2 regions of the Syntrophothermus sp. genome follow, and region 1 is predicted to be linked to the other one. Evidence: riboswitches for the same ligand, from Rfam matches in the RefSeq annotation. Region 1 holds a riboswitch; the other holds the start of a gene.

Region 1 (18,592 bases):
CACGTAATCTAAGTCGCACTCGGGATCCGGAGTCGTGTAATTAATGGTCGGGGGAATAATGTCGTTTTTGCAAGCTAAAACGGCAACCATCAACTCTACCGCCCCTGCAGCGCCCAGCATATGTCCGGTCATGCTTTTGGTAGAACTGATAGCCACGCTATAAGCATGTTCTCCAAAAGTCCTCTTAATAGCCTTAGTTTCCATGGGGTCATTCATATCAGTGCTCGTACCGTGGGCATTAATGTAGTCCACGTCTTTGGCCTCAATTCCCGCATCTCTGAGAGCCAGGGCAAAGGCCCTTGCCGCCCCTTCACCGTCCGGCGCGGGTTGAACGATATGATAAGCGTCCGCGGTGCTCCCATACCCGATAACTTCTGCGTAAATCCTGGCCCCCCGTGCCAGGGCTCGCTCCATTTCCTCCAGTATCACGATGCCGGCGCCTTCTCCCATAACGAAACCGTCTCGCTCGGCATCGAAAGGCCTGCTGGCTTTCTCAGGTTCATCATTTCTCGTCGACAGGGCCTTCATAGCACAAAAACCGGCTATGCCCAGAGGAGTTATGGCTGCTTCTGCACCTCCTGCTATCATAATGTCTGCATCGCCGCGTTGGATGATACGGAACGCGTCTCCAATACAGTTAGTGCCGGTGGCACAGGCAGTTACCGTGCAGCCATTGGGTCCTTTGGCACCAAACATTATCGACACCTGACCTGAAGCCATGTTAGGGATAAGCATCGGTATGAAAAACGGGCTGACACTACCCGCCCCTTTGTTGATCAGATTATTGTGTTGGGTTTCGTAAGTCTCCAGTCCTCCTATACCCGACCCGATCCATACGCCTGTTCGATCCGCCAGAGTCGCATCGACCACTATGCCCGAGTCCTCCAAGGCCATCTTGGTCGCCGCACAGGCAAATTGGACAAATCTGTCCATCCGCCGTGCTTCCTTGCGGCTAAAGAAATCCCCCGGGTTGAAATGCTTTACTTGAGCCGCAATTCTGGTAGGGTAAGCCGAGACATCGAATCGTTCGATAACGCTCACCCCGCTTTGGCCTCGGAGCAGGCTATCCCAAAACGAGGGAATATCGTTACCTACCGGGCTGATAACCCCCAACCCAGTGACCACTACCCGTCTTCGCTTCATTCTAGCTCACCCTTATTTTCCCTGCAGTCTTGCTTCCAGGTACTCGACTACGTCCTTAACCGTCTTCATATTTTCAGCAACCTCTTCCGGAATCTCGAGTTCGTACTTTTCCTCCAATAGCATCAACATTTCCACCACGTCAAGCGAATCTGCCCCCAAATCATCGGTGAAACTGGATTCAAGGGTAATTTCCTCCGGAGTGATGTCCAATACCTCTACAATTACGTTTTTGATGGTTTCAAAAACCGACACAGTATCTCCTCCTTGAAAGTTGTTTTTATGTCATGCCCCCGTCTACGGGGATGACTTGCCCATTGACATAGGAAGCATCGTCAGAGGCCAAAAAAGCCACAACCGCGGCTACTTCTTCCGGAGTGCCTGGCCTTCCTAACGGTATACGGGATACCAAGGACTGCCGAGCCTCAGGAGAAAACCTAGCCGTCATAGCTGTCTCTATGTATCCCGGTGCAACCGCATTTACCGTGATACCCCGGCTTCCGTATTCTTTGGCAACCGAACGCGTGAAGCCTATAACTCCCGCTTTTGAAGCCGCGTAATGAGCTTGACCTACGTTACCCGACAAGCCCACTACCGAAGCAAGGTTAATTATCCTGCCTTGCCTATTTTTCATCATAATACGGATTGCCTCTCTGGTACAGAGAAAAGTTCCGGTAAGGTTTATCCTCAGGGTCTGCTCCCACTCCTCATCGGAAATCCGAACCAACAGGTTATCCCGGGCTATGCCAGCGTTATTAACCAAAACGTTTACTGTTCCAAAGGCTGCAACGGCTTGCTGGAAAAGTCCTTTTACCTGTTTGGGATCGGATATGTCCGCCAGGACTCCTACGGCCTCTGTACCTAAACTCTTGATTTCTTCCACGACTTCATCCAATTCTTGTTGGGCCCCCACATCATTGAGCACTACCCTGAACCCTTCGCGGGCCAGACGCATAGCTATGGCTTTGCCTATTCCGCGGGCACTTCCCGTAACTACAGCCACCTTATTTTCGCTGACCATGGTCCACCTCCTCCCATTTTGCCAGGAGTCTACTCAGAGAAGACGCGTCCTCGACATTCCCTAGCATCTGTTTCTTGGCTTGTTTTCTAATGAGAGCGGAGAGAACTTTCCCGGGTCCCACTTCTACAAAATAGTCTACCCGACCTGACATATATGCGACCGATTGCTCCCATAGAACCGGGCGAAACAACTGTTGTGTCAATGATTCTCTGATCTCTTCCCAACGGATCTCGCGGGCGGTTACGTTGCTTATAACAGGAAAACTAGGCTCCTTCCAGTCCACAAGGCTTAACTCCTGTAGCAACAAGGCAGCCGCGTCCTTCATCAGCAAACAGTGAGAAGGTACACTGACTGCCAGGGGCACCACTTTCCCGCCAGCTTGCCGTAAGCGCTCCATCGCTTTTTCCACAGCTATTTTTTCGCCTGATATCACAATTTGCCCGGGACAATTATAATTAGCGACACTCACCACTCCATATGAAGAACTGGCTTGACAAGCCTCTACAACTACCCCGGAATCCATGCCCACGACCGCCGCCATCATTCCCCGCCCTTCAGCAACCGCTTCCTGCATGATCCGTCCCCGCTTTGCCACCAGTTTCAGAGCTGACTCAAGATCCAGGGCACCGGCCGCAACCAAAGCACTGTATTCGCCCAAACTCAAACCAGCCGCTACACAAGGCAGTATTCCTCGAGACTTCAGTAATTCAAAAGCGGCGATGCTAGTAGCGAGTATGGCTGGTTGAGTTACCTCTGTGCGGTCCAGCTCCTCGACTGGGCCCTCAAAACAAACCCTGCTCAGGCTATAGCCCAACACGTCGTCGGCCTGTTTGAATACTTCGCGTGCTTCCTTAAAATTCTCGGCCAGGTCTCTGCCCATCCCTACATACTGGGCCCCCTGTCCCGGGAAAACAAAGGCTAATCGGAGCACAAGTACCCCCCCATTTTTCTCAAAACACTCTCCGCTTGTTCCATAACCTCCAGCACGATCTCTTCAGCCGGCTGAATTTTGTGCACCAAACCGGCTATCTGTCCTGCCAGGACTGTGCCGTTATCAGTGTCCCCCTCAAGGGCGGCCGCCGGGTACTTGCCGGAGGCAAGTTCATCCAGTTCTTGAGGACTCAACCCTTCTTTTTCACGGGCCAGGTAGTAACGGATAAACTGGTTATATATAGCTCTAACCGGGTGACCGGTAGAAAGTCCACATGCGACCGTATCTCTATCCTTGGCTTTTAAAACCTTTTCCTTATAACGCGGGTGAGCCGGGCACTCTTCAGCGCAAATGAACCTGGTACCCATCTGCACTCCCTCAGCGCCTAAGGCCAAGACCGCCGCAAACCCTCGTCCATCGGCTATCCCCCCTGCGGCAATCACCGGAACATCCACTGCATCTACTACCATCGGTACGAGACACATAGTAGTCATCTCCCCGATGTGCCCGCCTGACTCCATCCCCTCCGCAATCACCGCGTCTGCTCCCAGTCGGACCAAACGCTTGGCTAGAGGTACTGAGGCCACTACTGGAATCACCTTTATGCCCTGGTCTTTCAGGCTAGAAATGTATTTGCCGGGGTTGCCCGCACCGGTAGTAACTACCGGCACCTTCTCTTGTATTACAGTCTTAACGTTCTCTTCTATGTACGGAGACGTCAGTATCAAATTCACGCCGAAAGGCTTATCGGTTATGCCACGTACCGTTTCAATCTCTTTCTTAAGCCAGCGGGAATCAGCACCTCCCACGCCTATGATGCCTAAACCGCCCGCCTTTGATACTGCTCCTGCCAGCTGCCCGGTTGCTATCCAGGCCATTCCTCCTTGGAATAAAGGGTACTTGATTCCTAGAAGCTCAGTCACCCTAGTTCTCAGCACGTCAATCCCTCCCCCATCGCACTAATACCGAGCCCATGGTCAGGCCGGCACCGAAAGCCACCATTAGCACCAAGTCCCCAGTCTTTATCCTGTTGTCTTCAACCGCTTCCGCCACCGCCACCGGAACCGTAGCGGAAGACATGTTGCCATACCTGTCAATGTTAACTATCATCTTCTCCCACGGCACCCTCAACCTTTTGGCTGCTGCCTGAAGAATACGGATATTGGCCTGGTGCAGGACCAGGTGATCAACGTCGCCTGTGTCCAATCCCACGTCCTTCAGCACTCTTAAAGCATAATCGGGCACAACCCTTGTAGCAAACTTAAAAACCTCGTTGCCGGCCATCTTGATGAAATGCTGTCGGTTAACAACAGTCTCTACGCTGGATGGCAGGCGCGAGCCACCGGCAGGCATATAGAGAAGATCCCGGCCCTTGCCATCTGCTCCCAGGCGAGTAGAGAGTATGCCGTAGGGACCTTCCCCTTTTCCCAACACCATTGCCCCCGCACCATCTCCAAACAACACGCAAGTATTGCGGTCGGTGTAGTCGGTGATTCGGGACAGTATCTCAACCCCCACCACCAAAACATAACGGCAACTCGGGGACACCAAATAGCGTTCCGCCACCGCCAATGCGTAAATAAATCCAGTGCAACCAGCTGATAGGTCAAAAGCGGCCGCATTAGCGGCCCCTAGCATATCCTGAATCAAGCACGCTGTCGAAGGGAACAGCATGTCCGGCGTTACGGTAGCTACAACGATTAGGTCAAGCTCTAAGGGAGAAATTCCTGCACGGGCAATTGCCATTCGGGCTGCTTCGTAGCCCAGGTCTGATGCAGCTTTGTTGCTATCGCATATACGCCTCTCCTTGATCCCGGTCCTGGTCACAATCCATTCATCGCTGGTGTCTACCATTTGCTCCAGCTCGTCATTAGATAAAATTCGGCTTGGTAACGCGTAACCCGTGCCAAGGATCTGCGCTCTCATCAAACTTTCCTCCTAAACAACGCCAGGTTTCATTCCTTATAACTTCCTCATCCCGTTCCCGATTATACAAAAAATCATCAAAAATTGGTAATTTAAGGATGAGTAGAAACTTATTAATATCTTCCTACATCGGAAAATCGTTTGTCAACAGTTTTGTGCTCATAAAAAACTTTTGGCCTTGCTCCCTCTCATCGAGTAAAGCAAGGCCGCTAGCTTGCAAAACTGTCAACTGTTAAGCTTCTTCGGTCTACTAAAATAGTATCCCTCCTAAAGATTTATAACCTGCTTTGGGACTTCCCCCAGGATACCCCTCTGGATTTCTCTGGCATTAACGGTAGTGGCTTGGAACCTTTCGGCCAAGTAGTCACAGGCATCCCACGGATTCACCCTCTGTCCACACGTAAAAATATCGACTGCTGCATAGCCTAACTCCGGCCAGGTGTGAATAGCCAAGTGAGACTCCGAGATGACTACTACCCCACTCACCCCCTGAGGGCTAAATTTGTGAAAGACATACTCCCGAATTTCGGCACCAGCCTCTAAAGCCGCGTTTATCATTATTTCTTGAACCAATGCCATGTCGTTGAGAATATCAAAGCTGCATCCAGATATTTCGGCTAAAATGTGACGCCCTAAAGACTGCACCTATCCCGCCTCCTCTCAAGTTTTACTGAGATCAAGCTGGAGCTTGACCCGTTATCTACCTCCTTAAGGTATTTTCAACAAGAGTAATTTTATCATATAGGCAGAACATGTCAACTTTCTGCAATAATATCCCTTTAGTCGACTTTATGTCTTGCAATCTCTTAATTTCACTTTCTTGCGCCCCCTTTCATGTAAGTTAAAGTTAAACAAGAAAGCGGGGAAGCGGCAAAAATTGTGGTGGTTGCCGCTGCCACAATCCCAGAATCGTTGAATACCAGAGCTACAAAAGCCCCGGTTACTACTCCTACCAGCCCCCGCAAAACGTAGGGATACTCTTCACCTATGCTTTTGATCACACCATGAGGTCTATAAAGCAATACTGCCAAAGTCGCCAGAGAAACCAAGAAAACACGACTCCATATGGTATAGCGAATCAGCTTGATATTCATTGCCAGCTTCCGCGTTATTATCCCGTAAGCCTCTGTCCACCCTCCGGAAATAATCATATTAGCGGCACGCCCAATATGTGACTGGAGCTCAGGAGGTCGCTGCATATCCAAAGCTGCCATCAACACCACCAGACACACGACTAGTAGCCCAATTCCCAACACAGTTCTCGCCCGCAGCCGCAATCCGCTCATTAGAATCACCGTAAGGGCAAAAGCCGCAAGCGCAGCAATCGTGCCTCCCGCGTTTGCTCCCAAGTTGGGAGCTGCCAGAATAAAGACCTGCAAGGCAAAGAAAGCCCCGGTCCCGACCAACCAAAACCGGTTGCGCCATTTTTGATATGCTATGGTGGCGGCGATGATGGTAGTCCCGATCAGAACCCCCATGTATTCATTGCCAATCCCGTAATACCTAGCTCCAGATGAAGGATCGTATCCCAAAACTGAGCTTTTGATAAGCTGACACCCGGTAATAACATCGATATCCAATAGCAAAACAGTCAACAGAGCTATGGTAAGAAACCGGTTCAATACTGAGGATCCGGCAGCGCGAAAGATGGTTCCAACTGCCGCTAACAACAGTACGACAGTTAATCCTACAAAACCTACGGGATTTCGTACGGGTATGAACGGAGCAACAAGCAAAACCAACGGTACACAGGCTAAAGCAAATACCAAGAATTCCACCCATCGTGCGTATTTATCCTGCTTAGTAAAAAACAAGACAAACAACATTAACAGCAAAACTACGATTTCGGCCCCTACGTAACCCTTGACTAAGGGTGCCCTCAACTGGTTGACAAATGCCGTTTCTTTGAATAAAGCGGCTACCTCCCCTAGCTTGTTCTCACCGATGAACGCATGTGTCTCTATTTCCCGTCCTTCCATGAGATACGAACTCTTTACTCCCAAAAACTTTAAAATGGTCGGAGCTATATCTAAGTTTGCGGCCAGGTAATCTCTCCGCGTCGTTGCGGAGTAGATAATCCCTTTTTCAAACCCAGGTCCGTAAACAATTAAAGGGGTCAGAGTTACTTTGCTATCCTTGTCAAGCTGAGAAGGGCTGGGACTGACCAGTATCAAGAGGTCGCGCAGCGGGTTGACCTGTCGCGAAACCTCTCCTACAAAGAAATCGATCTCGTGAAGAAGCCGCTGGCGTTCGCGGAGGAAAGCATCGGGCAAGGCCGCCTCTCCTGCCTCCAGCCTGGTTAGGTCAGACAACTCGACTACAATAAAGTCTGATTTATCCCAATAATAGCGAAACCGGTCCCAAAGAAAAGTGTAGTCCGTTTCCCAGGTTCCGGGAGCGCGTCCAGATAAGACGTGGCATTTTTCCCCGACCTCCCCGAAGTCAACCAACCCCAAAGCGTCCATAGCCACTGCTACCCCGTTCCTACGGTAAACCCCGGGTAAATCGCCGTTCCCCAGAACACAGGTCTTCAATCCGGCTTGCTTTAGTGACTCCCCCAGAGCCCCGGGAACGGTCTTGGCTGAATCTTCTTGGTTAACCGCTATTATCTCAGGTAAATTCAACAGCAGCACCTCGTGCTTCCCTGGATTGTACCCGGTCAGCCCCTGGTATAAATCCCCCGCTCTTCGCTGGTGAAAACGGTATCCTTCATCCGCATCAAATCCCAAGAGCTCATTCGGGCCCGAACGGGCCATCCTGCCAGCCCCTATAGTAACACAAGCATCGTCTGTGTCTTTAGCCCCTAAAGTGCGGGTATTCATCAAGCCGGCCGAGCCCCGGTTCCATAAACCCGTGATGTTCGGGCAAGACGCCCTCTCGATATCTTGAAACGACAGCCGATCGATAAGGATAAGGACCACCTTTGGCTCCTCTTGTTTGCCCCAGGCCGGGTTCGTTAAACATAAAGACAAAACCAGTAGACATACCAGAGCCGCTACAGCTATTATTCTCTTCAAAAAACATCGCTCCTTGAACTGAATGTGCTCTAACCGCCATGCTCTTCGTGCAGGTGGCTTAAATCGTTCACGCTCAATAAAACCGGGAGCCCGCCTTTGAATTCCAGCGAACACACGGCAGCGTTTCCCTGGTAGTAGCGCCAGAACGATGAAAAAGACTCCCCATTAAGATAACACCCTAAGGCCATAAGAACGCCGCCGTGCGTCACAACCAGTACGGTGTCGTTCTGATGGAGGGCGGTTAACCGCTCCAGGCCCGCCAAAGTCCGGGTTAATACTGACTCGAGGGATTCACCCCCAGGGACAGTGACAGTTCCCGGATCCTTAAGCCAGTGACGGTATAAGGACCCGTATCCTTCTTCTATCTCGGTCGCACTTAATCCCTCCCACTCCCCAAAGTTCATTTCTCTGAACTCCGGCATAACGCCAACCTCTAGTCCGTGAGGCTGGGCTATGATGCATGCCGTCTGGTAGGCTCGTGACAAGTCACTCGAATACACCGCCGATAAGGGAGCTTGCCTAAACCTGCTGGCAAGTCTCGTCGCCTGCCATATACCCCGTTCGCTTAACGGAACATCGGTCGCTCCTTGATACCTCCCCTTCTCGTTCCATATGGTTTCTCCGTGACGGACCAAATACACCAACATATTCTCAGTTCTCCTTAGTCTTACACCCCAAAAAAGAGTCAGACCTGCTTAGGCTTGAACAGCTTGGAAATAGCAGCCCCAGTGCCCAGCCAAACCACGGTCACGGCAAAAGCCCACCCAATTTGGGGAATCATAGTCAGGAGCTGCACAAGTGAAAGTCCCAGCAAGAACAGCCAAAACGGGTGGATGTTCTCCTGCCAGCCCGTATAACGGCCTATGGCCATTCCTGAGGCCGTTGCCACAATAATCTTGCTCAAATAAATCAAGAGCAGGTAGAAAAAAACCAGGATCAGAGCCAAAGGAACACCAATTACCGAAAACATCAGTGTAATGGCCAGAAGCGGTATAGTAAAAAAAGCGATTCCTCCCATCAACAGGCTTTTGCCGGGTTTGTCGGCTATTTCACTTCCAAGGCCTTCCCATACCCCGGGCAACAACCAGCGAAGGACAATCCATATCAGTATCAAGCTAAGAAACCCTGATATCACGTCTAGGTATTTCTCGTATCGGTACCGCTGTTTGCCCTCCGTCCTGGTCCAGTGTTGTTTTCCTTTGACCTGAGCCCCTTGCTGCAGGACTGCCTTGCTCGGCCCAGAATATACCAAATCCCCTTCAATTACGGCTTTCTTCCCCAGCCTCAAACTTGAGGTCTCAGAAAGGCGAACGTTCCCTCCTATTTTCCCGTCCAAGTAAACGGTTTCCCCGGTAGCGCTCACATGTCTTCCTACCTCTCCGTCCAGACCGAACCTGTTCACCGCAAAGACCAAATCCCTGCCAACCCTACCATTCTTCTCAATGTATAAACTGCTGGCTGCGGCCGTAAACGATCCTCCAACCGCCGATCTTAAAGTAACTTCGCCTGCCCCAACTCTCGCGTCTCCCGCCACGGGAGCGTTTATATCGACTGAATTGGCTACACCGATGAAGTCACCCCTAACCGCTCCGTTAACCACCACTTTTTGGGCTATCACGAACACGTCCCCGTCCACTTCTCCATCCAGGCGTACTGAATCGCCGCAAAACAAGTAGGGACCATGCAGGACCTTGCCACTACCGACATAAACGGTGTCACTGATCCTGGTCTGAAAGGCCCAACTCTGACCAGTACCCATCCACAAACACAAACTCACGACAAAAAAGCCAACCACAACCGACCTGCTCCAAGCGCAAACTCGTTTCATTGTTCCACCAGCCGTACTCTCTTTTTTATCAGCTTCACGATTGACCTGATTTCTTCCTCCCGAAAACTCCCTAAATGGAGAATCAAAGGTTTATCTTGCCCCTCAACATAAAAGATAAGTCTGTAAGTATTTCTCAAAGTTTTTTCGCCAGGGTTCAAGGCCTTAACCACGTACCCCACTTGCGACCATACCAACTCCTGGCTTTGCCCTTCGGTTTCCACCTTCATGCCCTCATCGTCTATGTAAAGGCTTCGATAGTAAGACACACCAGCCGGGAAAAAAATGTACCCACGTTCCTGACGCAACGAGAAGATATTCCCGGCATCCGCAGCCCTGCGTCCTGCCTGCTGCCTCTTAAGATACACAAAAGCTTGACCTGCCGCCGCCGCGAGCAGTAATCCGATGACCGTCCAAGTCTTCCAATCCAGCCCTGTCACCCTCCCTGTCACCAAGAAAACTATTCACGCTCTTGCCGTAAAGGCTCCGCCGTTCTCCGGGTTTGTTTTACTTCTGAAACAACAAGTAGCACATCACTCCCAAGAAAAAAATTAAAAGATTGCAGTGGCAATTGCAACCTAATTATATGTCCCAATTACATATTTCCCTCGCGTATCACCCATCTGAAGAACAAGCGTCGACAGCCATCCTCAACCGCGAGGGTTTTAATTATAAAAGGCAATTTAACAGGTTAATGGTTATTATTCTTTCGCCTTCCTGGTTCGGATTTGCCACTGGTGGTATTCCTCAACCCACGTTGCAGCCGAAACCCAATAACCGCAAACTTCAGGCTTGTTTTCTCCCTCTCGCCACAGAATAAGGTAGACGTACGGAAGCCTTTCATCGTTGTCCCATTTAGATAGCCGGTACAGTTCCCACAGGATACCCGCACGAGCTAAAGCAACAGAACGGTCGATCAAGGCCTCAACCAACGCTACACCGGTCTCCGCCGGTGCACCATGCCTTTCTGCCATGCGGCACGGATAGTCGGCAACCGGCCCGTGACTAATTTGGCTAGTTGCCCACTCGATGACCTCGGATTCGCTGGCCTTTCTCACCGCAGCACTCATGTTCAATTCCCCCTCGCCGAAAAAAACCTACAAAAAACATGAAGCCTTCCGGAAAATACTCCAGAAGGCTCGCTTCCCCATGGTCGGAGCGACTGGATTTGAACCAGCGGCCTCTTGCACCCCAAGCAAGCGCTCTCCCAAGCTGAGCTACGCCCCGATCTGCTTCGTAATTCATGTTTGTCTAACCATATGCTTCCGAAGCAATTATATTGTACGATTCTGATACCGCGGTGTCAAGCGATGAGGGAGGTTTTGCTTAGGTCAACCCAGCCCAACAAGGACCCTATCTAAGCCGTCCAATAGTCGTTTATGTTTTCCGGTCTAAAAATCCCTTTATCAGTAATTATGGAGGTGACCAGCTGAGGCGGAGTCAAGTCAAATGCGGGATAAACCGCCTTGACTTCCGGCCCAGTTATGCGGATCCCACGAAATTCCAATACTTCTGAGGGGTCCCGGTACTCGATCGGAATCTCTTGCCCGGAACGGGTACGTCGGTCAGGCCCTCCGTATCCTAGAACATGAAAAGGAATGCCGTAGTAATTAGCAACTATGGCCAGCTGCAAAGTACCAACTTTGTTGGCAACCACCCCATCTATGGCCACGCGGTCAGCCGCAACAAAAACGCGATTTATAAGGCCTTGCGACATAAAGTGGGCCGCCATATTATCGGTTATCAGAGTAGTATCAACCCCCAACTGGCTTACCGACCACGCGGTCAGCCTTGCTCCTTGCAGGTAAGGCCTGGTTTCCGTACACATCACCTTGACGTCTTTGCCGTTCCCCCGAGCATATCTGAGCATATAAAACAGGGCTGGCCCGGCAAAGCAGTGGGTTAGAACGGTTTCCCCGGTTTTCAGCAAAGACTCGGCCTCTCTGCCCGTTTTTTCTGAGCGCACCTTTTGTTTGTCAAGAATCGTTTCTAGGTACTGCTGAATGCGGTTTGATAAAGGTATTTCTTTCTCTTCATTTGTTTCTGCCAAGTCCCTCTTCAACCTGTCCAGTAAAGCCGCCAGATGAAAGCCAGTAGGACGCGTTGATTTCAACCGGTTTATCACCGGTTCCAATTTCTCCCATTTAACGGTTTTACCCTGTCTTTCTAAGGCCTTGGTCGCAAGGTACAAGCCATAACCGGCGGTGATGGCAATATCTCCTGCTCCCTGCACAACCATATCTTCTATTGCCCGAGCCACCTCTTCGTAATTGCGGCACACCACCGGCACCTGTTCTGTCGGTAATTTCCGCCGGTCAATAATAACCAGGCTGTCATCTTCTAGATAAACGTTGTTGCGCAAATCCATCAATAGGGGCTCTTGCATTGCACTTACCATCTCCCATTAGCTGTTATACGAAAACTAGGCACTTGCTACCTCTAACTCACATGGTTTCTGCAAAGTACTTTTTCTGCCAGCCAAAGTATGCAATACCTCTATCACCTTATCCTCATTGTCAACCCTAGTACATCCTGTGTTCAGCAGTTCTGAGTAAAGGTTCAAAGCTACACCACCAGTGTAATCGCGTTCCTCCATGCTCCTTTTCTCCAGTAGCACAATCGGTACACCAGCCCGTGCCGATTCGCATACTGTTCTTAAATTGCCAAGGTTCCCATGCCCAAAAGGAACATCTCCAACTAATACTACATCCGCGCTGGTCATCATCTCTAGATTACGTTGACTCGCCTCGTCGTCCACGTCAACAAAAGCGGGTATATCGAGAATGAACAAGCCTAGTTCTTTGGCCAACATCCAGTCACCATCGCCGTGATTGAGCACACCCACCGTAACCTCATATCCCTCCATCACTAACCGCCCCATCAACTGAGATGCCATTCCTCCCCCCGCGACCAAATGAACCTTGAATCCTTTGGATTCGGTGGGGTTAAGCTTGGGTGACAAAGTTACTTGGGGGCAACCAAGAGTCGGATGAACCGTAATTAACACGTCGTTCCCATAAACCCTTCTGATGTTCTCGGCTGTGATCACATCCTTCGGCTTGCCGGATGCATAGATACGGTGATCCGATAAAAGCAACAAGTAGTTGCAATACTGGGCAGCCAAATTGAGATCGTGAAGGGTCATGATTACGGTCAGACCTTTCCGGTTCAACCGTTTAAGTACATCCATAATCTCGATCTGGTGATTAATGTCCAAGTAGGACGTAGGTTCATCCAGTAACAAAACATCAGGATCCTGGGCTAAGGCCTGGGCAATGAGTACCCTTTGCTTCTCCCCACCACTGAGTTCGGTTACACTTCTTTGGCTTAGATGGCCGGTTCTTGTTATCTCCATGGCCCACTTTACTACCGCCTTGTCCGCTGGGGTCAAGCGCTGGAACCGGTTACAGTGGGGTGTTCTACCCATGGTCACGATGTCTTCCACCGTGAAGTCAAAATCGATCTCCGCTACCTGAGTCACAAAAGCCAGTTTTTTTGCCAGCTGAGACCGCTTCATTCGGTGGACATTTCGCCCTTCCAGGGTGACTTCCCCGCTGATGGGTTTCAGTACTCCGCTAACGGTCCTGAGAAGGGTCGTCTTGCCCGAAGCATTAGGCCCGATTATCCCGATCAATGCCCCTCGGTCTACTGCAACAGTGATTTCTTTCAACACTTTGCAGTCATTGAACCCGCAAACAAGGTCTTCAATCTTTATTAAATCCGTCATAACCGACCTATCCTCCAAACTAGCAGACGGTCTCGTCCTAAATGCCATCGCTACCCCCGTAATTCCCGAGGGACAGGACAAAGGCGGTTTCTCCAAACTCATTCTCACATGTTGTACCACCGTTAATGCTTAACAGATATTGCCGTGTCTAAGTCAATTATCATACGGTTAAGAAAAATAAGTTCTGCGATGCCGGCGAAGAAGATAGATAAAAAACGGGGCCCCGAACAAAGAAGTCACTACCCCCAGGGGGATCTCCACCGGGGCCAATAAGGTTCTTGCTGCTAAGTCCGCCAAGACCACCAGTATCGCTCCCGCCACGCCTGCTGCAGGGATAAGTTTCCAGTGATCGGGTCCAATCAATATTCTCACCACGTGGGGAACGATTAATCCGACAAAACCTATAATCCCGCTCGCAGCAACTGCAATTGCCGTAAGAACAGAAGCGGCGACCAGAAGTATCCTCTTCGAAGTCTCAACTTCAACCCCCAGGTGTTCGGCTGCTTCTTCTCCAAGGAGCATAACATTGAGATCACGAGCACAGTATATGGCCAAGCCCACACCAACCACGAGGTACGGCAGCGACCACATTACGTAATCCCACGACCTCCCCGAAAGCCCTCCCATAAGCCAGTAGACCACAGCATGCAGGCGGTCATCACTGAAGTACATCAGTAGCGAGACTAGCGAAGAGAGAAACGCGCTGACCGCTATCCCCGCCAGTAGCAGGTTCTGCACCGGAATAACATTGCCCACCCGCGCCAGGTTGTAAACCACGATTACAGTCACCAGGGCTCCCAAAAACGCGGCTAACGGTACAGAACCTAGCCCCATCCAGGTCCAACTGACAGCCAAAACCATAGACGCCGTAGCTCCTAAAGCAGCTCCAGAAGAAGCCCCTATGACATAAGGATCAGCCATGGGATTTCGAAATAACCCCTGAAAAATGGTTCCCGCTACTGCGAGGCAAACCCCCACTACCATAGCCAGCACCAGCCGAGGAAGACGAATAAACCAAATGATCTCCCGAAAAGTAGGAGGCACGTCTGAGAATCTCTCTTGCGTTCCGGGAAGCTGAGAAAACAATATCTTGATAGTCGTTTTAAGAGGAATTTGTACCGCTCCGGTTCCAAGAAAAACCAAGGAAACTAAAAACAAAGCCAGAATCAATATCGGTATCGCGAATCTTTTTCCGAAGTCAGGCAATTCACTGCCTCCTGTTATTTGAATAGCTCTGGATGAATACACCGGGCAAACTCGTCAATTGCTTGGACCAACCGGGGCCCAGGACGGTTCACGATGTCCGCATTCACCGTGTAGATATGCCCCTGGCGAACTGCGTTTATCTGCCGCCATCCACCGGGTCTGTCGTAAAGGTTAGCAGCCTGAAGATCTCCATGTCCGTATGAATGGATGATTACATCCGGGTTTTTCGCTATGACCATCTCCTCACTGTATTGGGGCCATGCCGTAGCCGCGTCATCTGCTATATTGATGCCTCCACACAAGCTGATTAAATCGTTAATGACCGTCTTGGGTCCAGCAGTAACTAGCGGATTGTACCACACTTCATAATAGACACGGGGGCGGTCTTTTGTTTGCTGCACCTTTGCCTTCACCTCGTCCATCTTGCTGCGTATAGACTGTGCTACCTGGCGAGCTTCGGTCGAACATCCCGTAGCCTTTCCCACCATTTCTATTGATTCCAAGGTTCCCTCGATGCTCTTAGGGCTGACAACAATAACCGGGATAGAAAGCTTCTGAAGCTCGTCTGCGATCTTAGCGTGCAGGTCCCCCGCTACTACTAAGTCCGGTTTGAGGCTAACTATCTTTTCGATACTGGGATCCGAAAACCCTCCTACTTTCTCTTTATCTTGCGCCTCCGGGGGGTAATTACAAAATGTCGTAACCCCAACAATGCGTTTGTCTAATCCCAAGGCAAACAATATCTCGGTGTTGCTCGGTGATAAAGAGATTATTCTCTGTGGTTCCGCTTCGATCTTAACCTGGCGACCCAGGTCGTCGGTAACTGTTACCGGAAACCCCTTATCCGGCGTTGGCTGTTTCGTCTGCGAACCCCCTTGTCCCGAACAGCCGGATAAAAATGCCAAAAAAGCCAGCCATATGAGCACAACTACTAGCTTAGTGAAAAGCTCCGTTTTTCTCATCCTCTTCCCTCCAATAGCTGTATGAGTACACTAGACTCTGAACATGTTGTTTATGCTAACGTCTGTTTCAATCGATAAGAAGAAGCCCATTCCAAACAACTTCATCTGAGACCGGAAATCGTAAAGACAACCCGGCTTTTTCTGCTGTTGCCACGACATCTATACCCATAGCCTCCATTGACGGCCGGGCTTCGAAAGGATGCCTGCAAGGCTTGCCGGAAGCAATACCAACACACTCGTCGCACAGATGGCACGCGCCACCGATAAGTCCCGCAGCAAAACGGAACCCTAACCTAAACGCTTCTTTTTCTCCCAGGTTAATCATAAAATGCAGTTTTCGGGCTCCTCCGAACACGTCGGCGTAATGTCTTTCCCTCTCGGGAACAAAAAACTGGCGATACTGTACCAGCAAAGCAATGTTATATAACCTGAGAGCCTCTTGGAACTCGTTAACCATGGGCAGGTTAGGAGGACACATCAGTCCTCGGTTATAGCTGTCACACACAGGGACCAGGCATTTAAGCCGTACTCGGGGATCAACAACTATTTCGCGGGCTGGAATGCGCGCTACGTGGCCCCCATGGTCCTGTAGAACCCGTTCAATCGAAGAAAGTTTTGTCTCCTTTTCGTCATGCATATTGACAATTCTCCTTCTCTGCACGACATCTTGCCCTTTATGAAATTCCAGATATTTCTCCTTCCCTGAAGGTCACCATCTCCCTCAGTATTTTGGTATTGGCTTGAAGTGGTTGGTGATCTCACAGGGCAAAAGCAAAGTTCCCAGTCGATTAGCCATCGACTGAGAACTTTACCATCATCTCGGTTCCTACCCCTTTTCCGCGAAGGTGGTAAAGAATTAGAACAGGCAGGTCTCCTGGCTCCCGGATCCTCGCTTTGCCTGCGCCTTCCCATCCGGCACTCAAGTCGATTCAGGAACCGGGTGGTAACTGCGGTTTCTACATATACCTACCACTTGGAACGAGTTCCGATACGACCTGAGTGCCGGAAAGTGGCTCCTACGAGGTTGCAGGCGTTGCTCCCCGGCTACAGTGGCGCGACCGCGCCGGCTTACGAACCTATGCGGCTGGTTCACCGGCTTCCCTATTATCCCCATACGGGCACCTGTCCGATAGTATTCTATTTTTGGATACCCAACATTTCTACTCCTTACCGGCTACGTTTGGCCCGAAGGGCTGAATATACCCTTCCTCCTTACCCTTGATGATGTATTCCATAGCCATCCCTGCTGCTTCGATGACCATCTTCATGCACTGGCGGAAACGTTCCTTGTCCTGCCACTCTGGGTAATTTTCATTCAGCTTAGCACAATCGAGGTATTGAAACTTGGCTCTAAACTCGTGGGGAAGACCGTTGAAGAAACGGTATAATCCCGGGTTTCCGTAGAGCCGGTCCACCCTCTCCTGGAACTCCCCTTCCAACGGGTTCTTGCGGCCGTGGACAGCTCCAACTGCCATGACTGCACCGATAAGAGCCCCGCAGTTGTTGCCTGAAAGCCCCATTCCGCCTCCGAAACCGGTAGCCATAGCCACTACCTCAGGTGGAAAATCGGTAACTCCTGTGTCCAGAATAGCCTTCAGTACTGATTCGGCGCAGTTCAGACCCTCGCGGAAATTCTGCCGCGCGTTGTCCTTAGCCTTTTGAACCAGATCCTCGCTCATTATATTCGCCTCCCCAAAAAATAACCGGATACATAAAATCAGAACTCAATCCCGGCCCTGGCTTTGATCCCTTTAGCATAAGCATGTTTAATCTCTTTTACTTCGCTTACAGTATCGGCCAGCTCGATGATCTCAGCTGGAGCTCTTCTTCCAGTTAAAACCAAGTCTAAATGAGGCGGTTTATTCTTCACCAGTTCTACTACCTCTTCCACCGGAATCAGTCCAAAATCCATGCAGATGTTGATCTCATCCAGTATCACCATGTCGTACTCCCCAGAAAACATAGCCTGCCGGGCCATTTCTAACCCTTCCCGGGCCTCTTCGATGTCGGCCGGAGTTGCCTTACCTTTGATAACGAACTTCTCCAAGCCACACTGGCGAACCGTCAGGTTAGGCAGGTATTTTTCCGCACATATATGTTCGCCGTAGGTTCTGCCCTTCATAAACTGCAGGAAAAACACTTTGAACCCGTGCCCCATGGCCCTTACGGCCTGCCCCAGGGCTGAAGTAGTTTTGCCTTTTCCATCCCCGGTTATGACCAGTACTAAACCCCTTTTTTCCTCCTTGCCTTCAGTCACCTGCGTCCCCTCCTATGAATGCACTACCGCCACGACCATAACATTCGCTCACCGTGCCGGTCCAAACTATGAGTTAACCCGAGCAGTTTCCATCTCTGTACATAACGGTGTTTCGTCGGCACTTATATATCAATAGCAGGTATCGGTCGTCAATCAAGAATCAAACTGGAAAGACTACCGGAACTGAAAAGTTCGGGGCAGCTAATGTTAGTTACAATAGCCAGCACAAACCAGCACAGTGGGAATGCAAAACGATGCGGATCGCGAGATGTGGCCTCACCCCCTCAGCCAACAAAAAGCGCATAAACATAACATGTCTTTCTCTAAGAGAATTCTATTTCTGTTCTTTAATTCTTTATAATCAAATTATAGATTAGTTTGTATTGCCTTGCAATGGTTCCACACCCGGACCTAAGTTGTATTCATGACGAGCGGGACCTTACGCCGCAACCGGTATCACGGCTAAACACTGAAAACGCCGCTTCCTATGTAGCGACTGACCACGGAGTCCACAATCTTAGTATGCCGTAACGGGATGGAAACTATAGTTACCCTCGAATCCCTCTTGACTGCCCGTCCT
Region 2 (3,782 bases), on a different contig from region 1:
TGGGAGTGAGCATGAGTGTGTTTAACCGCAGGATGGGTGTGTTCGTGGACATGCAATACCATTATCCATAACCTCCTCCCTGAAGGTTTACTGCCGTCCATCGGCAGCGTTTGCCAATTTTTATTATATATTCAGGAGGAAGAAAAAGTCAATCAAATTTTTGGCAAGCCAGCGCGGCTCTGAGGAGTCAGGCTTCTGCTTTCACGTAACGCCCCCACTTCCAGTCGCGGACCACGAGGGGCTCCGCCTCAGGCCTCTGGACCTCGCCCCCCACAACCTCTCCGATGAAGATCACGTGGTCACCGGCAGGGTGGGTGGCCGCTACCCGGCACTCGAGGTTGGCGAGGCAGTCCTCGAGGAGCGGAACCTTGACAGTTTTTCCCGGGAGGGTTTTTAGACCCAGGGCCCTTACCTTGTCCACGTCCCTTCCGGAGCGGCTGCCGCAGAACTGAGCGATCTCCGCCTGGTCGGCGGCGAGGATGCTGACGACGAATTCCCCGGAGGCGGAGACGAGTTCGTAGGTGAAGCGCTCTGGGGCAATCGAAACCATCACCAGCAGGGGCTTGAAGGAAACCTGGCTCACCCAGGAAGCTGTCATGAGGTTGTGGCGGCCCTCGTGAAAGCTCCCGATCAGAGTCACGGGCCAGGGAAGCTGGCGCAGGGCTGTTTTCACTTTCCCGACCTCCTTGATTTTTTATTTAATTTAATTTACCACATCCACACCTTTACCTCCAAGAACTATTCTCCAGGTTTTAGTTTTGCTTGCGCTGCCGGGTCGGTTGTGATATTATACCTTTGAGTAATAACTGAATAGTCAAACAGGTGTCCCATGAAGGGGAGAATAGGGAAGTCCGGACGCCCCGGCACTCAGGTTAAGAGCTGGAGTGGGCCTGCAGTTGCGAGAGGAAATTTCTGCAACTTCACTGGGTAGAGGTTGTTGGTACCAGAGCGTAAAACCTGAGTGCGGGCGGAAACGGCGCGGTCCCGCCACTGTAATCGGGGAGCTTGACCCGGTCACTGGCCGGCACTCAGTTCATCTGATTCCTGCTGCAACGAAAGCAGGTTATTGCTAACGATAGAGTCGCGGTAAACGGAACTATACATGGCTGGGTGCTGCCGGGAAGGCCGGGGGAGGAAGCGCGCGATGATCCGCTAGCCAGGAGACCTGCCTGTTTGAGGGAGGGCTGCTCTCGCGCGAAAGGGCAGCCGGGCGCGGAGGATGATGGTAAAGTCCTCAGCCAGATGAGGTTTTGGCTGGGGACTTTTTATTTTACTTCAATGGAGGTGGGTTGAAAATGCCAACGCAGATGGCCAGGGCTCTGGCCGGTGAAATCACGCCAGAAATGCAAAGGGTGGCCGAGCGGGAGGGAGTGGACCCGGAGTTCGTCCGCCGGGGATTGGCGGCCGGGACCATCGTCATACCCCGCAACCGCGCTAGAAAGAACATCGATCCCGTGGGTATCGGCACGGGGCTTTCGGTGAAGGTAAGCGCCAGTGTGGGCCTGGCAGCGGAAAGGGATACCATTGAGGGTGAGGTCGCCAAAGTAAGGGCGGCTGTGGAAGCCGGCACCGATGCCATTATGGATTTGAGCGTATGTGGGGACATTGACGGTGCCCGGCGGGCCGTGCTGGCGGCAACCACTACGCCCGTGGGTACCCTGCCCGTCTACCAGGCCCTGGCGGAGGCCCGGGAGAAGTATGGAGCGGCGGTAAAAATGAAGGTGGACGAGATGTTCGATGTCATCGAGCGGCAGGCCGCCGATGGGGTGGATCTTCTGGCCCTCCACTGCGCCACCACCTGGCAGACCCTGCGGGCGGCCAAAAAGCACCGCCGCGTTGATTACCTGGTCAGCCACGGGGGCAGCCACTTAATGGGCTGGATGATTTACAACCAGCAGGAGAATCCCCTTTACGAGCATTTCAACCGGCTGCTGGAAATCTGTCGCCGCTATGACGTTACCTTAAGCCTGGCCGACGGCTGGCGTCCCGGCTGCCTGGCCGACTCCCTGGATGCCGCCCAGGTGCAGGAACTGGTGGTTCTGGGGGAACTGGTGGCTCGGGCCCGGGAAAAAGGGGTGCAGGTGATGGTGAAAGGGCCCGGTCACGTGCCCCTGGGGCATCTGAAGGCCACCGTGCAGCTGGAAAAGCAGCTCTGCCACGGAGCGCCCTATTTTGTCTTCGGCCCGGTGGTTACCGACATCGCCCCCGGGTACGACCACATTACGGCGGCCATCGGTGGGGCGCTTTCGGCCTGGGCCGGGGCGGAATTTCTCTGTTATGTTACTGCCGCGGAGCACCTGGGGCTGCCCGATGTAGAGCAGGTAAGGGAGGGCGTCGTTGCCGCCCGCATTGCCGCCCACGCCGCCGACGTGGCCCGGGAGCCCCGGGCCGCCCGGTGGGACCTGGAGATGTCCCGGGCGCGCAAGGCCCTGGACTGGGAGAGGCAAATCGAACTGGCCCTCGATTCCCGCCGGGCCGGAACTCTTCGCCGGGAGCGCAGCCGCGGTTCTCACCGGGCATGTGCCATGTGCGGCAAGTATTGCGCCATGCAGGTGGTAGGGGAATATCTGGGCAAAGAGCAGGGGGTGTGTTAGATATGACGCAGTTGCTGGCGGCCAGAGAAGGCCGCGTTACGCCGGAGATGGAAGAGGTGGCCCGGCAGGAGGGGGTGGACCCGGAATTTATCCGGGCCGGGGTGGCCGCGGGTGCCATCGTCATCCTGAAGAACAGGTTACGGAAAGGAATCCGGCCCTGCGCCATCGGGCAGGGTCTGCGGACCAAGGTGAATGCCCTCATCGGCACCTCCAGCGACCGGGACGATCCGGAAATGGAGGCCCGCAAGATCGAGGTGGCCATTTCTGCCGGGGCCGATGCCATTATGGACCTGAGCACCGGTGGGGATATCGACGGCATGCGGTGCATCAGCCTGGAAAGGGCCACAGTTCCCGTGGGGAGCGTGCCCATCTACCAGGCGGGCATTGAGGCCATTGAGAAGAGGGGCGGCATTGTGGCCATGACCCCGGAGGACATGTTTGAGGCCATAGAAAAGCAGGCCGCCGCGGGCATTGATTTTATGGCCATTCACTGCGCCCTGAATTTTGAGGTGGTGGAGCGCCTGCAGAGAACCGGACGGGTAACGGACATTGTGAGCCGGGGCGGCGCCTTCCTCACCGGCTGGATGCTGCACAACAAAAAAGAAAATCCTCTTTACGAAAACTACGACCGGGTGCTGGACATTCTGCGGAAATATGACGTCACTTTAAGCCTGGGAGATGCCATCCGCCCCGGGTGTATTGCCGATTCCCTGGACGGCGCCCAGATTCAGGGCCTGCTGGTGGCCGGGGAACTGGTTGCCCGGGCCCGGGAAAAGGGGGTGCAGGTAATGGTGGAGGGGCCGGGGCACGTGCCCATCCACCACGTGGAAACCACCATGCTGCTGCAAAAGCAGCTCTGCCACCAGGCCCCGTATTTTATCCTGGGCACCCTGGCCATTGATGTGGCCCCGGGGTACGATCATATTACCGCAGCCGTCGGCGGAGCCCTGGCCGGGGCTTCCGGGGCGGATTTCATCTGCTACGTCACCCCGGCGGAGCACCTGGGTCTGCCCACGGAAGAGGACGTGCGCGTGGGGGTGATGGCCGCCCGTATTGCCGCCCACGCTGCCGACATTGCCAAAGGCGTCAAAGGAGCCTGGGAGTGGGATTTAAAAATGGCCCGGGCCCGGGCTTCCCTGGACCGTGCGGCAATAGCCGGCCTGGCTCTGGACCCGGCCCTGGTTCGCT

Evidence for each region. A riboswitch is a leader RNA that binds a small molecule or an ion and turns the genes downstream of it on or off. The one in region 1 is predicted to bind cobalamin.
Region 2: another riboswitch for cobalamin. It lies ahead of thiC (phosphomethylpyrimidine synthase ThiC); the one in region 1 lies ahead of HPY90_RS01665 (DUF2284 domain-containing protein).

Annotation. Positions count from the first base shown of each region.
Region 1 is NZ_JABUEX010000002.1:87,755-106,346, reverse strand. It holds gene fabF (beta-ketoacyl-ACP synthase II) at 1-1,143, opposite strand, end outside; gene acpP (acyl carrier protein) at 1,156-1,395, opposite strand; gene fabG (3-oxoacyl-[acyl-carrier-protein] reductase) at 1,421-2,161, opposite strand; gene fabD (ACP S-malonyltransferase) at 2,145-3,092, opposite strand; gene fabK (enoyl-[acyl-carrier-protein] reductase FabK) at 3,080-4,030, opposite strand; gene HPY90_RS01725 (beta-ketoacyl-ACP synthase III) at 4,032-5,018, opposite strand; gene speD (adenosylmethionine decarboxylase) at 5,286-5,663, opposite strand; gene HPY90_RS01715 (alkaline phosphatase family protein) at 5,831-8,035, opposite strand; gene cobC (alpha-ribazole phosphatase) at 8,065-8,682, opposite strand; gene HPY90_RS01705 (DUF8173 domain-containing protein) at 8,721-9,863, opposite strand; gene HPY90_RS01700 (hypothetical protein) at 9,860-10,300, opposite strand; gene HPY90_RS01695 (hypothetical protein) at 10,562-10,930, opposite strand; tRNA gene HPY90_RS01690 (tRNA-Pro) at 11,011-11,087, opposite strand; gene mtnA (S-methyl-5-thioribose-1-phosphate isomerase) at 11,218-12,246, opposite strand; gene HPY90_RS01680 (ABC transporter ATP-binding protein) at 12,283-13,587, opposite strand; gene HPY90_RS01675 (FecCD family ABC transporter permease) at 13,756-14,793, opposite strand; gene HPY90_RS01670 (ABC transporter substrate-binding protein) at 14,808-15,755, opposite strand; gene HPY90_RS01665 (DUF2284 domain-containing protein) at 15,823-16,392, opposite strand; cobalamin riboswitch at 16,603-16,896, opposite strand; gene HPY90_RS01660 (C-GCAxxG-C-C family (seleno)protein) at 16,916-17,434, opposite strand; gene cobO (cob(I)yrinic acid a,c-diamide adenosyltransferase) at 17,473-18,012, opposite strand.
Region 2 is NZ_JABUEX010000082.1:3,861-7,642, reverse strand. It holds gene HPY90_RS14200 (flavin reductase family protein) at 188-673, opposite strand; cobalamin riboswitch at 804-1,187, shown strand; gene thiC (phosphomethylpyrimidine synthase ThiC) at 1,296-2,594, shown strand; gene bzaB (B12 lower ligand biosynthesis ThiC-like protein BzaB) at 2,597-3,782, shown strand, end outside.